DNA from 2 places in the Acidaminococcus sp. AM33-14BH genome. Region 2 is predicted to be linked to the other one. Evidence: riboswitches for the same ligand, from Rfam matches in the RefSeq annotation. Region 2 holds a riboswitch; the other holds the start of a gene.
What was found. Region 2 has a riboswitch for S-adenosylmethionine ahead of DW817_RS09960 (MetQ/NlpA family ABC transporter substrate-binding protein). Riboswitches for the same ligand answer to the same signal wherever they lie in the genome.
Positions count from the first base shown of each region.

Region 1 (7,781 bases), on a different contig from region 2:
TTTTCTTCCCACTCAGGAAAAGTGGGCCTTGACGCAGTTATTTTACCCTTTATTCTATCACATATGACCAGGGGAATGCACGTTTTTAGACGGCAATGCCGCAAAGCCAAAAAGGGCCATTGCAGATGGCCCTGCAATGGCCTCTAGATAACGCTGATGGGATCGACATCAAAATATAGGTTTCCATTTTCCAGAAATCCAGAAGCCCGGATCCAGTCCTTGATTGGCTTCATATGCTGGCTCTTGATGAGGACATTGACGCGCCAGACCCTGTTAACAACGGGCACAAGGGCCGGAAAGGGCCCAAGGATCTGGTATGGCACCTTAGACTCCAACTGAAAGGCTTCCAAGGCATTAACAAAGCGCTGGGCAAGTTCCAAGGCTTTTGTCTCACTTTCATGATGAACCGTCATCTTCAGCATGGTCACAAACGGCGGATATTGAAGATCCTGACGCTGCTTCAGCTCATCCCGGGCAAAGGATACGTAATCTTGTTCGGCCGCCATGCGCAGGATAGGATTTTCCGCATCGTAGGCCTGAAAAATAACACGTCCCGGCTTATCCCCCCGCCCGGCTCGGCCAGCCGCCTGTGTCAAAAGGGCAAAACAGCGCTCACCGCTGCGAAAGTCAGGCAAGTTGAGGGTGGAATCAGCAGAAAGGATTCCGACAAGAGTCACATTGGGCACATCATGTCCCTTGGCAACCATCTGTGTTCCCAAAAGGACGTTGTACTCGCCGCTGCGAAAAGCGCGCATGATCTTTTCATGGGAAAATTTCCTTGCCGTCGTATCCTGATCCATCCGCAAGGGACGGATGCCTTCGCAGAGGGTCCTGAGACTCTCTTCTGCCTTTTCCGTTCCCGTTCCAAAAAAACGGATCCGTTTGCTCCCGCATTTGGGACAGACCTTAGGTACCGGTTCTGTGTGACCGCAGTAATGACAGACAAGCTGTGCCTGTTTGGCATGATACACAAGGGCGACGGCACAATTGGGACACTGGATTGATTCACCGCAGTCACGACACATGACAAAAGTCGAAAAACCGCGGCGGTTAAGCAGGATAATAGCCTGCTCACCGGACTTGACCGTCTCTTCAATGGCATCACGGAGCGTATCGGAAAAGACGCTTTTATTGCCTTTTTGCAGCTCTTCCCGCATATCGACAATGGAAACGGCCGGCAGATGAGCCCCCTTATGGGCACGCTCATTCATGATAAGTTCCGTATAGCGTCCTTTTTGGGCCCAGTAGTACGTTTCCAGATCCGGCGTTGCGCTACCCAAGACGACAGGCGCACCGTGAGCGTTGGCCCTTACTTGGGCAACAAGGCGGGCGTTGTAGCCCGGCCGTTCTTCCTGCTTGTAGGTACTTTCGTGTTCTTCATCGATGATGACAAGTCCCAAATCCTTGAAAGGACAAAAAACGGCACTCCGAACCCCAATCAGGACGCGGGCCTTTCCGTTTCTCATCCGGTCCCAGACATCAGCCCGTTCCGAGGCCGATAATTTGGAATGGGCCACGGCGACAGCATTGCCAAACCAGGACTTGAAGCGTTTCACAATCTGATCCGTAAGGGCAATTTCAGGTACCAGGACCATGACTTGTTTTCCATCCCGCAGAGCCTTATCGGTCAGGCGCAGATAGACCTCGGTCTTACCGCTTCCGGTCACCCCACGCAAAAGAAACGTATGGAACGTTCCCCTCTTGCGGCAGATTTCGACGGCATTGATGGCCGCTTGCTGCTCATCGGTAAGGATCATTTCATCCCTGGGAGCAGCGTCCGCATGGTAGCTGTCACGCAGGACCCGCTGCTTTCCTTCGGTAAGGATGCCTTTTGACACAAGGTTCCGGATGACGCCAGCTGATACGCCGCGGTCCTCAAGGACACGCACAGGAAGCGGATTCGTTCCTTGCAGAAGGGAAAGAACAAGGAGCTGTCCTTTCCCGCGCAGAATCCCCGCTTCTTTCTGGGCGAGACCATCTGTCGAAAGAGCAACGGTCCGTTCGAATTTTTCCTTAAGTTTATAGGTAACTTCATAGGTCAAGGAAACCGCTTTCTTGGTGATCAGGCCTTTAAGGGCCCCTTCCCCCCCCTCAAGACGGGCAATCTCTCGGCGTGTCATGGCCCCTTCTTGGGCTAAATAGGTGTAAAGGCTCCTTTCCCTTTCGGAAAGGAGCCCTTCTGCACCGGGCTCAGCATAGTAGCGTCCTACGGCAGCAATGCTTTTTTTGCCAGGAATAAAAAGCCGCAGGGCCTCTGCCAAAGGACAGAGGTAGTACTGGGCAATCCAGTGGGCAGTTCCCAGCATCTCCTCATCAAACCAAGGTTCCGTCCCGACGACGTCGACAATGGATTTGATTGCAAGGCTGGCATCAGGAGCTTCATCTGCCTCTACGATGAAGCCTTCCAGGAGCTGCCGTCCGAAAGGCACCACGACCCGCCAGCCTTCACCAATAAAGTCCAGGCTGGGAGGAACCTTGTAGGTAAATTGCCGGAAGAGGTTCTTAAGGGGCAGGTTGACAGCAACCTTTGCATAATCCATATCAATTCAACGCCTTTTTCAGTTCATCCACTTTATCAAGCCGCTCCCAAGGCAAGTCTACGTCTGTCCGGCCAAAATGTCCGTAAGTCGCGGTCTGTTTGTAAATCGGGCGGCGCAGGTCAAGGCTGCGAATGATTCCTGCCGGCGTCAGGGAGAAGGTCTCTTCGATGAGATCTGCAATTTGGGCATCATCGATGACCCCTGTTCCATACGTATTGACGCTGATGGAAACGGGCCGAGCCACACCAATGGCATAGGCAAGCTGGATTTCGCAGCGTTTGGCAAGTCCAGCTGCAACAACATTCTTTGCTACATAACGGGCTGCATAAGCAGCGGAACGATCCACCTTCGTTGGATCTTTACCGGAGAACGCACCACCGCCGTGACGGGCCATGCCGCCATAGGTATCAACAATGATCTTCCGGCCTGTCAGTCCGGAGTCACCTTGGGGGCCGCCGATTACAAAACGGCCTGTCGGATTGATATGGTATTTGGTTTTTTCATCGAGGAACCCCTCGGGAACAATGGGACGGATGACCTGTTCCATGATATCCCGACGCAGGGTTTCCTGACTGACCTCTTCGCTGTGCTGGGCCGACACAACAATCGTATCGACGCGGATAGGACAATCGCCGTCATACTCTACGGTCACCTGTGTCTTTCCATCAGGACGCAGGTAAGGCAGGGTTCCATTCTTGCGAACCTCAGCCAAGCGACGGGCCAAACGGTGGGCCAGCGAAATGGGAAGCGGCATATATTCCGGCGTTTCATCCGTGGCATAGCCAAACATCATGCCCTGATCACCGGCACCGATCTTGTCATCACTGTCCTCTTTACCCTGCTTGGCTTCATCCGATTCATTGATGCCCTGAGCAATATCCGGGGACTGTTCATCAATGGAGATGAGGACGCCGCAGGTCGATCCATCAAACCCGTATTTGGCACGGTCATAGCCGATATCAATAACGGTCTGGCGGGCAATCTTGGCAATATCAACATAGCAGTCCGTGGAAATTTCCCCAACCACATGGATCTGACCGGTTGCCACAAGCGTTTCACAGGCAACGCGGGCATAGGGATCTTTGGCAAGGATAGCATCCAGGACAGCGTCAGAGATCTGATCGGCAATTTTGTCAGGATGTCCCTCGGTTACGGATTCTGACGTAAAGAATTTTCTCATGATTCCTCCTTTGGGTAAGAAAAAAGGCTCTCACGATGAGAGTCCTTATCTTCTCTCATCTTACAATCATTACATTGCAGGATTTAGCACCGTTGGCCATGAGGCCATGGTTGCTGTGGGTTCATAGGGCCATTCCCTCCGCCACTCTTGATGAGCATATGGAATTTTGACAATTTATTATACCCGAAAACAGTAGGAATAGCAAGGGGCACACTGGTCATTCCTCAGACCAGGAATCAGGCCGAATGGATACAGAGTGTGAACCCATAGCTTAAGAAAGATGACTTGGAAACCGTGGATCCATGCCTCATCGTACAAGGATTCGTTTCACGTAGGAGAGCCTTGCCTGGGGGCTTTTCCTTCTACCCACGTGCCGTTACCTCCCACGTCCTGCCATCAAGACAGCCATGTCCACCTTGCCAAGGAAAAATCAAATTACCAAGAAAAGAAAAAAGAGGCCGCAAAAAATGAATCCATCATTTCTTCACAGCCTCTTTGATATCAGTAATGAACAATATTTTTGAGGTCATCCTTGCAGATGCGGGCTAGGATAGGACGAGCTTCGTCACTTTGTAGAAATGCAAGGGTGACTTCCGGAACCATGCGGGCCACGGTCTCCCAATCCCCGTCATGCAGGGCTCGGCGGACCGTTGAGGCACTCACTGTTTCCCCGCCTTTTACATTGCGGGGAATGATGCGGCAGCAGATACCCGCTTCAGGAAGGCGCTGGGCCATGATTTCATTATAGCGTCGCGTGACGGTACTTGTCGGTTCCTCCCCCACATAGCGAGCCTTGATGCCGAGCCGCTCGGCAATCTTTACAAAAATAGCAAGGTCCAGGTTGGCATGACTTTCTATGACCGCCAAATCATCTTTTTGAAAGTAGCTGGGGAACGTGGCACTGCTGATAATATAGGGACCGCTGTCATGATAAATGATATTCTTAAGGTCGGCAGTTCCCTCTTTGATGAGCCGCTTACGGACCGCATAGGGAAAATAGCTGGCATCTTCACTGACCATGAAAAGATGGAGCCAATCATTTTCCTTACAGGCCTGCTCCACCAAATAACGGTGTCCCAAGGTAAAGGGATTGGCATTCATTACAATAGCAGCAATGCGCCCTTGGGGCGTCTTTTTTCCCGCCAGGTGATCCAAATAGCAGGTAAAGCCATTCGGGTCCTTTTCCATAAAAACAACCTGATCTGGCACCCGGGCAACTTCATGGAAACCCAGATCTCCAAAAAAGAGGGCTGATGAACATTTTGTATAAAGGAAGAGGTGGATGATTCCTCGGTCATATTCATACTGGATGAGATGGGACACAATCTCATTCATGAGGCTTTCACCCTGATGGTCATGGCTAACAGCCAGGCAGCGCAGGGTATTGCCAAAGCAGCTGCCCGTGGCGATAGCATGGTACTCTTCATCGTACATGACGCAAGTGTAATCCACATGGGGATCAAGGCGAATTCCTTCCTGCTGCAGCAAAGCCTTAACATCTGCCAAGGTACGGGTATCGCCGGGATAGACGGGGCTGATTTGATAATCGGACATAACTTCTCCTTATTTCATGACCACAAGTTCATAGTCGCGGGTACCAAGACCGATCTTTTCTGCATGCTCCAGCGTCGTTTTCCAATCGACACGGGGATTGCTGTCAAGAAAATGATCTTGATGGTTCTCCCATCCCTTCTCGGCCAGATGATCAGAAAGTTGACTGTTCATCAAGGGAGAAGCGGCAAGGCAGGCGTCCGCACAGGCCTGATCCAAGGCGACAGGATCAAAGGACGCAAACATGCCGAGGTTAGGCAGGATAGGCGCGTCATTTTCCCCATGGCAGTCACAATTGGGCGACACGTCGACAATGAGGTTCACATGGAAAGCAGGCCGGCCATGAACGACGGCCAAGGCATATTCCGCCATCTTACGGTCAAGCAGCTCGTTGGCATCCCACTCCACGGTTTCAATGGCATCAAAGGAACACGCCCCGATACAGCGGCCGCAGCCAGTGCATCGCGTCTTATCGATGTGGGCCTTGCCCTTTTCGTAAGTGATGGCATCCGAACCGCATTCCTTGGCGCAGCGTTTGCAGTCACGGCAGAGCGACTCATCGACAACAGGTTTTCCAGAAGAGTGCTGCTCCATCTTGCCGGCCCGGCTTCCGCAGCCCATGCCGATATTCTTGATGGCACCGCCAAAACCCGTTGATTCGTGGCCCTTGAAATGCGCCAAACTGATGAAGACGTCAGCATCCATGATAGCGCGGCCGATCTTTGCCTTCTTGATATACTCCCCTCCTGGAACCGGGACCTCCACTTCATCGGTGCCTCGCAGCCCATCACCAATGAGGACCTGACAGCCCGTTGTAATCGGGTTGTAGCCATTTAGGGCTGCACATTCAAGATGTTCCAGCGCATTTTTACGGCTGCCGGGATACAGGGTATTGCAGTCTGTCAAAAAGGGCAGGCCGCCGGCTTCCTTTACAAGGTCTGCCAGCGCATGGACGTACTGGGGTCTCAGGGATGCCAGATTGCCCAGTTCCCCAAAATGCATCTTAATGGCCGTATACTTTCCTTCAAAATCAATTTCCTTTTCCATACCCGCACGACGACACAGGCGCTTGAGCTTTTCCGGCAGGCTAAGTCCCACAGGAACACGAAAATCCGTCATATAAACCTTAGCTTTTGTCATGTTGTTCTCCCCTTTTCTTGACAGTGCTAAAGAAAAAGGCGCTCCACAAAAGGCGCGCCATGTCCGCTCTAATTATTTTACCATAGGTCCGTTCCTCTTTAGAAGAGGCGGATTTCCGATTCATGGATATCCGGATGACCGATGATGCGCCCGTCAACAAAACGGCCGTGACAGTCGCTGCCGCCGCTGATGAGCTTATGGTGCTGCTGACAGTAGGCAAGGAGGGTCTTTGTATCTTCCTTGCTGTGGGCAGGATGATAGCATTCAAAGCCATCAAGAGGCTTTTCCCCTACTGCCTCCAAAGTCCTAGCAAGCCCCGGGCCATGAAAGTGGCTTGCCGCATGGGCCAAAAGGGCCACCCCGCCAGCTTTGTGAAGGGTCGCCACGGTCTCTTCGATAGAGGGAAAAACAGGAAAATCAAGGCCCCGCTTCTTAATGAAGATGCGGCTGAAAAAGTCCTTTACATCCCGGCATAGCCCCTTATCGATGAGATAAAAGAGGGCCTTGAAACCGCCGCGGCGCGGATCATAGACATAGGCCCGATACTCCTTGATGGAAACGGGCCAGCCTTCTTCAGATAGGATTCCAATGGCCCTTTCATCCGTTTCTTCCAAAAGACGGCGGTTATGGGCAAGATGTGCTAGAAGAATAGGGTTCGAGCAATCAAACCCATAGCCTAGGATATGAAAGCAGCGCCCTTCATAAGTACTGCACATCTCAACGCCGGCAATCACCTCGATGCCCTCTTTGGGGGCAAGTTTCATGACAGGAGCCACGCTTCCAAGAGAATCATGATCGGTCACAGCCATAATTCCGAGTCCTGCCTTTTTGGCGGCAAGAACCGCTTCCCGGGGCGTCCAGCTACCATCCGACGCAATGGTATGAAGATGTAGGTCAACTTTTCGATTCATACGGTAGGTTCCTTAGTGATGATATTTTTCGTTTCGCATAATCTTGAAGGCACGATAAACCTGCTCCAAAAGAAGGATACGAATCATTTGATGGGTAAAAGTAAGCGGTGAAAAGGACCAACGAAAATCGGCCCTTTTCCGCAGTTCATCGGTATACCCAAAAGGACCGCCAATGACAAAAGTCAGGTGGCTGACACCTTGGACCATAAGAGCTTCCAATTTCTGCGAAAACTGAGGGGAAGAAAGTTCCTTTCCCCTAAGATCAAGGAGAATGACGAAAGAATGCTCCGGGATGATCCGTAAAAGACGGTCTGTTTCCTTTTGAAGGATCTGCCTTTCTTCTTGGGAAGATACCCGATCCGGCATCTTTTCCTCCATGATGACTTTGGTCTCAAGCTGACAATAGGCGCCGAGACGTTTTACAAACTCCGCTTCGGCACGTTTTAGATAGTCTTCCTT
Region 1 is NZ_QTNG01000002.1:25,356-33,136, forward strand. It holds gene priA (primosomal protein N') at 144-2,540, opposite strand; gene metK (methionine adenosyltransferase) at 2,542-3,723, opposite strand; SAM riboswitch class I at 3,773-3,877, opposite strand; gene citC ([citrate (pro-3S)-lyase] ligase) at 4,222-5,274, opposite strand; gene DW817_RS01600 (DUF362 domain-containing protein) at 5,284-6,411, opposite strand; gene DW817_RS01605 (PHP domain-containing protein) at 6,510-7,322, opposite strand; gene rlmH (23S rRNA (pseudouridine(1915)-N(3))-methyltransferase RlmH) at 7,335-7,781, opposite strand, start outside.
Region 1: another riboswitch for S-adenosylmethionine. It lies ahead of metK (methionine adenosyltransferase); the one in region 2 lies ahead of DW817_RS09960 (MetQ/NlpA family ABC transporter substrate-binding protein).

Region 2 (7,781 bases):
ACGGCGCTGGAATTTCTCCGTCAACGCCGGAGCATCCGGAATTTTCGCGATGAATTGGTACCGGAAGAAAAGATCCGTCAGCTTCTTGAAGCAGCCCGGTTTGCTCCGACGGCTGCCAATTCCCAGGGCATGTATTACCTTGTTATTCAGGATCGGGACCTGATCAAGAAAATTACGGACTGTGTGGCTGACTGGATGCAGGAACAGATTGACAATAAATCCCCACAAAAGCGGTATTTCATAAAAGTCCTTCATGTGTACCGTGAACGAGGCATTGATATCATCGGACGCAACGCCCGTCAGCTCATCTTTGTTTTGGCTCGCCGCCTTAATGTGACAGGCCCCAGCAACAGTGAGCAGTCCCTTGCTTATGCGGAATTGTACGCACCGACCTTGGGACTTGGCACGACCATCATGGGCTTTATTGAAACCTGCCTTCGGGCCGATTATGCGCCGCTGCGGGAACTGCTCCAGATTCCAACAAAACAAGTGGGGGTTGGCTGCCTGCTCGTAGGCTATCCGCGCTATCGCTATCATAAACTTGTAGATCGTCAGCATCTGAAAGTGGAATTTCGCTGAAAGATGCGCAGCCAAAAGGAGGGATTTTGATGATCCAAGGAAAAACCATCATCAGTGACGAAGTGTTTGTCGATATTGTTCGTGCTGCTGCCCAGGACCTTGGGCATGTGACCCTCTCGTTAAATGAAGGTAGCTCCCTTTTTTCCCTGGCTAAACGGGTTACGGACAAGATGGTTCCCCAAATTTCCGTCCGTAAAAGTGATACCACCGTTGACGAAAACGGGACCGTTACGAAGGGTCATGTCAGTTTTGAACTAAAAGTGGCTGTTGAATATGGATCCAATATCCCCGAAGTCGTGGAAAACCTGCGTCAGGCCATTGTAAAAGAAGTGGCTGCCCTTACCGATTTTTATGTTGATTCTGTTGATGTAGTGGTCGCCCGCTTGGTGAACATCCAGAAAGAAGCGGCCCCCCTTGTAACAGAACAAGAAAAAGCTGCTGTTCCGGAAGCAGAAAAAGAATCCCCTGCAGCACAAGAATAAAAAATGGATCTCCATCTGATTGCATGAGTTCAGATGGAGACTTTTTTATGCATAGACCACTTTGTCCCCTGTCCAATTGGTCTTAGCCTGCTTTTTTAAGGGTGACAGCAGTCTATTTGATGGTCGTTTAGGTTGCCCCATGGCAAGCGCGGGAAATTTCCGTTCAGAATATCTGGAAAAAGAAAAATTCACCGTAATGTTGACTGGGTATAGGGGACTGTCCTTTTCTTTTTTCCCTATCTTTCTGTATAATGAGGATAAGAGATGAATCCATTGCGGCGGACCCCCTCATCGGTGTCCCCCTTATCGATCAAAGGAGACTGACCTATGGAAATCAAGAAAGTGGCACTGATTGGAGCTGGCGCCATTGGAAGTTATCTTATCTGGGGGCTTAGCAGGCTGGCTGACCTATCTTTTACTGTCATCGCGGATGGACAGCGGGGAGAAAGGCTTCGTGAAAAAGGACTTGTCATCAATGGGGAGCCTTTCCGCCCCATGGTACAAGGAGCGGAAGAAACGGGCCCTGTAGACCTTATTTTTGTGACCGTCAAATATGGGGCGCTTTCTGCCATTTTACCGGCCGTAACCGCTCTTACCGATTCGCGTACCATGATCATAAGCCTCATGAATGGGGTGGACAGTGAGGCCGTTTTGGAAGCGGCCGTAGGAAAAGGTCATATTGTCCCGGCTCTTCTTCGTATTGCTTCCCATCGGGAGCGAGGAAAAGAGGGAATCGATCAAGTGACTTTCAAGGAACCTCAAGGTATCCGGGGACTTTACTATGGAAAACCTGCGCCCCTGTCACAACGGGATGAGGTACAGCTTGAAGCCCTGAAGGCCTTTTTCGCACGGACTCCGCTCTTGACCCATATGAGCCGCACCATCGAAAGTGATATTTGGGCCAAGTTCCTCTTCAATATTGGCCAAAATATCCCTCAAGCGATTGTAGGCTGCGGAACCGGGGCCTATGCTGATTCCGAACACGTGCGTTTTTTGAAGGAACGGCTTGAAGAAGAGGTTGTCCTCGTGGCAAAAGCCAAGGGAATCAGTCTTCATACGGCTATCCTGGAACCGGGGAAAAATGGCAAGGGTGCGGGCTATACCAAGAGCGAGAGCCCTGCCGTGCGCCATTCTACGCTGCAGGATCTGGATCACCACCGCCATACAGAAATTGATATGCTGTGCGGCCGTATGGTGGAAATGGGAGAAGCCCTTGGCATCCCCACGCCCTATAATGCTTTTGCCTACCATGTAATCAAGGCGCTGGAAGAAAAAAATGACGGTTTATTTGATTATGAATAGGGGGAAGGGAGACGCGTGTCATGGGACTTTTTGTTAGAGAAAAACTCATCTATAAGGAACGTGGCAAAAAAGAGGAATGGAAAAGAGCCCAAGCCCTTCTTAAAGAGGCGGGCCTGAAGCTTTCCGTAACGGAGCTTCCCGGTGAGGCCCCCATCTGCGGCTGCGGAGCCAAGCTTGATATCCGGGATTTTGGTCCCCAAGGCAAGATCGACCGCAATTTCTACTATATCGATGTGCCTGAAAAAGACTATGAAAAGGCAAGGACCCTGCTGATGGAGGCAGGGTTTTCCGCACAATAATCCTCTTTTTACAGAAAAACTTCGATGCTGTTGTATCAAAACATACAAAAAGAGAGAAAAAATAAGAAATTATACTACGGAAATAGGAATTTCTTGACAATTGTTCGTCAAAAATGTAAACTCATACCCGTTAACAACCCTTCATCGAGAGCAGCAGAGGGATTTGGCCCTATGAAGCTGCGGCAACCCCCGAATGGGAAGGTGCTAATTCCAACAGGCCATGCGGCTTGGCAGATGAGCGTTCAAACGAAGGTCAGCGTCATCTGTATAGATGGCGCTTTTTTACTGCTTGTCGATGGAGAGGAAAAAAGGAGAGATGCACAATGAACCTCAAAAAACTGACGGCAGGGACTCTGGCGGTCTTTGCAGCGGCTGCACTCCTAGCTGGGTGCGGCGGCGAAAAGAAGACGGAAAAGGCGCCGGAAGAAAAGAAAAAGATCGTTGTAGGCATTACGCCGGGTTACTCGGAAGAAATCATGGAGTTTGTCAAGGACGAAGCCAAAAAACAGGGCCTTGATGTGGAGCTGAAGGTCTTTTCTGATTATGTAACACCGGACCAGGCACTTGCCCAAAAGGAAATCGACCTGAACTCTTTTCAGCATGGTCCTTTCCTTGATGCCTTCAACAAGAAAAACGGCACGAAGCTGGTCTCCATTGGCAAGACCTACTTGGCTCCTTTGAAACTATATTCGACCAAGATCAAGGATATCAAGGAACTGAAAGATGGCGATAAGATTGCGATTCCAAATGACCCTTCAAATGGCGGCCGTGCCATCCTGATGCTGAGCAAGCTTGGCCTTATCAAAGTCAAAGACGGCGTCAAGGCCTCCGATCTGACGGTCAACGACATTACGGACAATCCGAAACACCTGCAGATCCTTGAACTGGAAGCGGCCCAGCTGCCGCGCAGCCTGGATGATACGGCAGCGTCTGTCATCAATGCCGGCTACGCCAATTCAGCCAAACTTGACCCGAACCTTGCTATTGCCAAGGAAGACAATACGAGTCCTTATGTCAATATCATTGCTGCCCGTGAAGAAGATAAGGATAATCCCACCTATGTGAAATTTGTCAAGATCTTCCAAACAGATGCCGTTAAGAACTATATCAACGAAAAAGCCAAAGGAGCCCTTGTTCCTGCGTGGTAATCATTGAAAGGAGCTGCCAAGATGACCGTACCAACAAAAGAAATCCTTGCCGACCATCTTTCCCAAATGATCCAAATGAAGACGGTCTCAAATTCCGACGTTAACAAAGTCGATTGGTCTGAATTTGAAAAACTCCACAAGCTCTTTGAAACGCTTTATCCCCATGTCTATGAAGTGATGGAAGTGGACCGCGTGGGCCGGGCTGGTCTCCAGTTTCATTATCATCCCAAGGAGACCGCAAAAAAGCCGCTTCTTCTCATGAGCCATCAGGATGTGGTGGAGATTGGGGACCGCAGCCAATGGAGTCATGATCCGTTTTCAGGTCTTCTCCTTGATGGCTCGGTCTATGGCCGGGGCACGACGGACTGCAAACATTTGGTCCTTAGTGAATTGGAAGCCTTGGAATCCCTTTTTGCCGAAGGCTTCCGGCCTGATTACGACCTCTACCTGTCTTTGGGCTACAGTGAGGAAGTGTATCTTGAAAATGATGTGGACGGAGCCCAGCGCCTCGTGGACCATTTAGCGGAAAAGGGTGTCCATATTGGTACCATCCTTGATGAAGGGGGCGGACTTTTCCCGGAAGCTGGCGGCCGTCTTGCCGCTCATATCGGTCTTGGCGAAAAAGCGGCCGTCAACTACGAAATCTACTGTGACCGCAAGGGCGGGCATTCGAGCAAGCCAGGCAATGGCACGGCCCTGGGCGCTGTCGCAAAGGCGGTGGTTGCCATTGAAGCCCATCCGTTTCCCTATCGCTTGACGCCGCTTGTAGAAGCACAGCTCGCAGCGACGGCTCCCTTAAAGGAAGAACCGGTACGCAGCATTTACGCTGATCCGAAAGGGCATTTTGAAGCCCTCTGTACTCTTGCGCAGGAAGATCCTGCCCTTGATGCCATGCTTCATACGACGGTAGCGTTTACCATGGCCCAGGCAAGTACCCAGCCTAATGTACTGCCCAGTCATGCCGCTGTGGGACTTAGTGTCCGCATCCTGCAGGGCGATACAGTGGAATCGGTCGAAAGACGTCTCCAAGGGTTCCTGCCGGAAGGCGTCAAGATCCGCCATATTTCTGGCAAGGATCCTGTACCTGCCTCGACGCCTGACAGCGATTCCTATCGTCTTCTTACAAAGATCCTTCATGCCGTCTATGGCAATGAACTCCTTGCCATTCCATTTCTCATGCTGGGAGCTACGGATACGCGCTACTATAAGCCTATAACCGATACGGTCCTTTTATTTACGGGCCATGTCCATGATAATCGGTGGGGTGCTGCCCATCAGGTCAATGAACACATTCCTGTGGACGCCCTGCCGGCGAGCGTGGAATTCTTCCGTTCCTTCCTGCTGGCCTATTGATGTAATACAAAAAGGGACTGAGAAAAATGCAATCTTCATTTTTCTCAGTCCCTTTTTTAGTTGCTGATTGGAAGGAAAGCGTCCCTATGGGATGCTTTCCTTGGTTCCCCCGTAAAAGTTATTGTGCCCGTCTTTCCCGTTCCTTTTTGGCAAGGTAGGGGAGGATGACGCCAATGCCAAAAAGTACAAGGGGAGTCAAGATGTTCAGGGTAAATTGGAAGGTCCAGGCCGGAGAATAGGCTGCCACGCCGCGAGGGAACATGCCCATGAAGCAGGCATAGGCCGTAAAGAAGAAGCACCAAGCGCCGGCCATTTTTCCAAGGGCTGCGCTTTTGACAAAATGATAGTCAGATTGGAAGCGATCCTGATTTTTTTTGAGCATCATATAAGCATAAAAGACCCAGAGGTAACGCAGGGGCATGCATACGGCATTTAGACGCATGAGCCAGTTGTAGAGACTTGTCATATCGCCAATACCGAGGGCGGGCACGATGATGAGGATGCCCACAAGCAGCGCAGTCAGTTGATAGCCTGTAACAGGAACTCCACGGCTGTTGATTTTGCGGAAGCGTTCAGGAACGAACTTTTCATCAACGTCAGCAAGGAGGATCTTGATGGGCGCGTCGATGGAAACGGCTAAGGTTGAAGCTTGTCCAATGAGGGTGCAGAGAGCAAAAATAACGACAAAGGTTTGACCGACGCCGTAGTATTCGCCAAGTTTTGCAAAGCAGTAATAGGAACCATTCATCATGAGGTCCTTGGGAACATTCTGGGGGTCAAACATGAGCCCCATGGCAAAGGTGCCCAAAATAGCCGTGACACAGACCATGATGGTCATGAAAATCATGGAACGAGGATATTCACGGCTTGGGTTCTTGAGGTTATTGATGTAAGGGGAAAGACGCTCGCAGCCGCCAACAGCAAAGACGAGGATGGCAAGGGTTGTCATATAGTCAAAGTCGAAGGTGGGCATGAGGGTTTCCATATCAAGGCGATAGGTAAAGGTCTTGGCTTCTGTAATATAGGGAGCCGCGAGGGCCAGAAGGATGTAAAGAAAGGACATGATGACCTTTGTGGACCCTGCCAGGGCGCCAATGTGCTTCAAGGAGCGGATGCCCCGAGAGGCATACCATAAAAAGAAGAAAAAGAGGATGAGAGCAATGGATTGAAGCACCAAGGGCGACATCATTTTTGTCAGCGATCCATTGCGAAAAATGGCCCAGCCCAAGGCAACGAGCATACTTTGTGGTTTTTGTGCTAAGTAGGGCATGTGGCAGATCCAGTAGGTCCAGCCAGCAAAATAAGCCAATTTAGCGCTCGACGTGGACCGAATCCAAGAAGAGACGCCGCCTTGGCTGTCTTTGAAGGTAGACCCCATTTCACCGACCATGAGTGTGTAGGGAATGAAGTAGATGGTGAACATGATGATCCAACTGACGACGGCCTTGAGTCCCTGATTGGCGTAGCCATTGACGATGTTGCCAAAGCCCCAGACTGAGGAAAAGGTCATGAGACCTAGGGCTTGCCAGGTAAGGATTTTGTTCTTGCTGGATGTGGGTTGATTCATTGCGAATACCTCCTAGTGGAATGAGAGTAGAAATGGGGGAACCATATGAAATTACACTCATCTTAACAGAAAATTTTGCAAATTGCTACAAGAAAAGTCAATTCGTGATGATGGGGGTCCTCTAACGAAGATAGGTCCAGCGGCTTCTTAAATAAAGTCGGGAACTGAGTAATTCTAATGCAGAAAGACGGTTCTGCGCTGCGTAAATCACTAAACCCTATTGAGGAAACTCCGTAAATCAAGTACACTGTAACAAGAGACATTGTGCCAGAAATCAATGCAAGAACCAAGGAGGAAATTTCCCATGAAACAAACCATCAAATCCCTACTTTCTTTCATCAAGACCAGCCCGTCTCCCTATCATACGGTCCTTTCCAGCAAGGCTATTCTTGAAAAATCAGGCTTTACGGAACTTAAGGAAGAAAAGGATTGGAAGCTGAAACCCAATGGCAAATATTTTGTCACCGTTTTTGATTCCTGTCTCCTTGCGTTCAGAACAGGGAAAAAAGGAACGCGGGGCCTAAAGCTTGCGGCGGCCCATACGGATTTTCCCTCTTTTCGTCTGAAACCTGCCCCCGAAGTACGGACCCATGGGTATGGCACGCTCAATATTGAAGGCTATGGCGGTATGATTGTGAGCACCTGGATGGATCGGCCCCTTTCCCTTGCCGGTAAGATCGTGACACGGACAGAAGATCCCTTCCAGCCAAAGACCCATTTTGTTGATTTTGGACGGCCCCTTCTTACCATGGCCAGTCTTGCCATCCACATGAATCGGGAAGTGAATGATGGTTATAAATGGAATAAGCAAAAGGATATCCTACCCCTTGCAGCCCTTATCGGGGAAGACGAAAAAGAGAGCGCGTTCTTTGAAAAGTTCCTTGCAAAAGAGCTCGGATGCTGTGAAAAGGATATTCTTTCCTTTGATCTTTCGGCTTACCCGACAGAAGATGGCTGTACCTTTGGGTTACATGATGATTTTGTGTCATCTCCGCGTCTGGATAACCTCACAAGCTGCAAGGCATGCCTCGAAGGCATTGTAAATGGCAAA
Region 2 is NZ_QTNG01000016.1:23,633-31,413, forward strand. It holds gene DW817_RS09940 (nitroreductase family protein) at 1-579, shown strand, start outside; gene DW817_RS09945 (Asp23/Gls24 family envelope stress response protein) at 609-1,061, shown strand; gene DW817_RS09950 (ketopantoate reductase family protein) at 1,389-2,363, shown strand; gene DW817_RS09955 (hypothetical protein) at 2,384-2,662, shown strand; SAM riboswitch class I at 2,801-2,903, shown strand; gene DW817_RS09960 (MetQ/NlpA family ABC transporter substrate-binding protein) at 2,986-3,810, shown strand; gene DW817_RS09965 (M20/M25/M40 family metallo-hydrolase) at 3,832-5,163, shown strand; gene DW817_RS09970 (APC family permease) at 5,282-6,730, opposite strand; gene DW817_RS09975 (M18 family aminopeptidase) at 7,035-7,781, shown strand, end outside.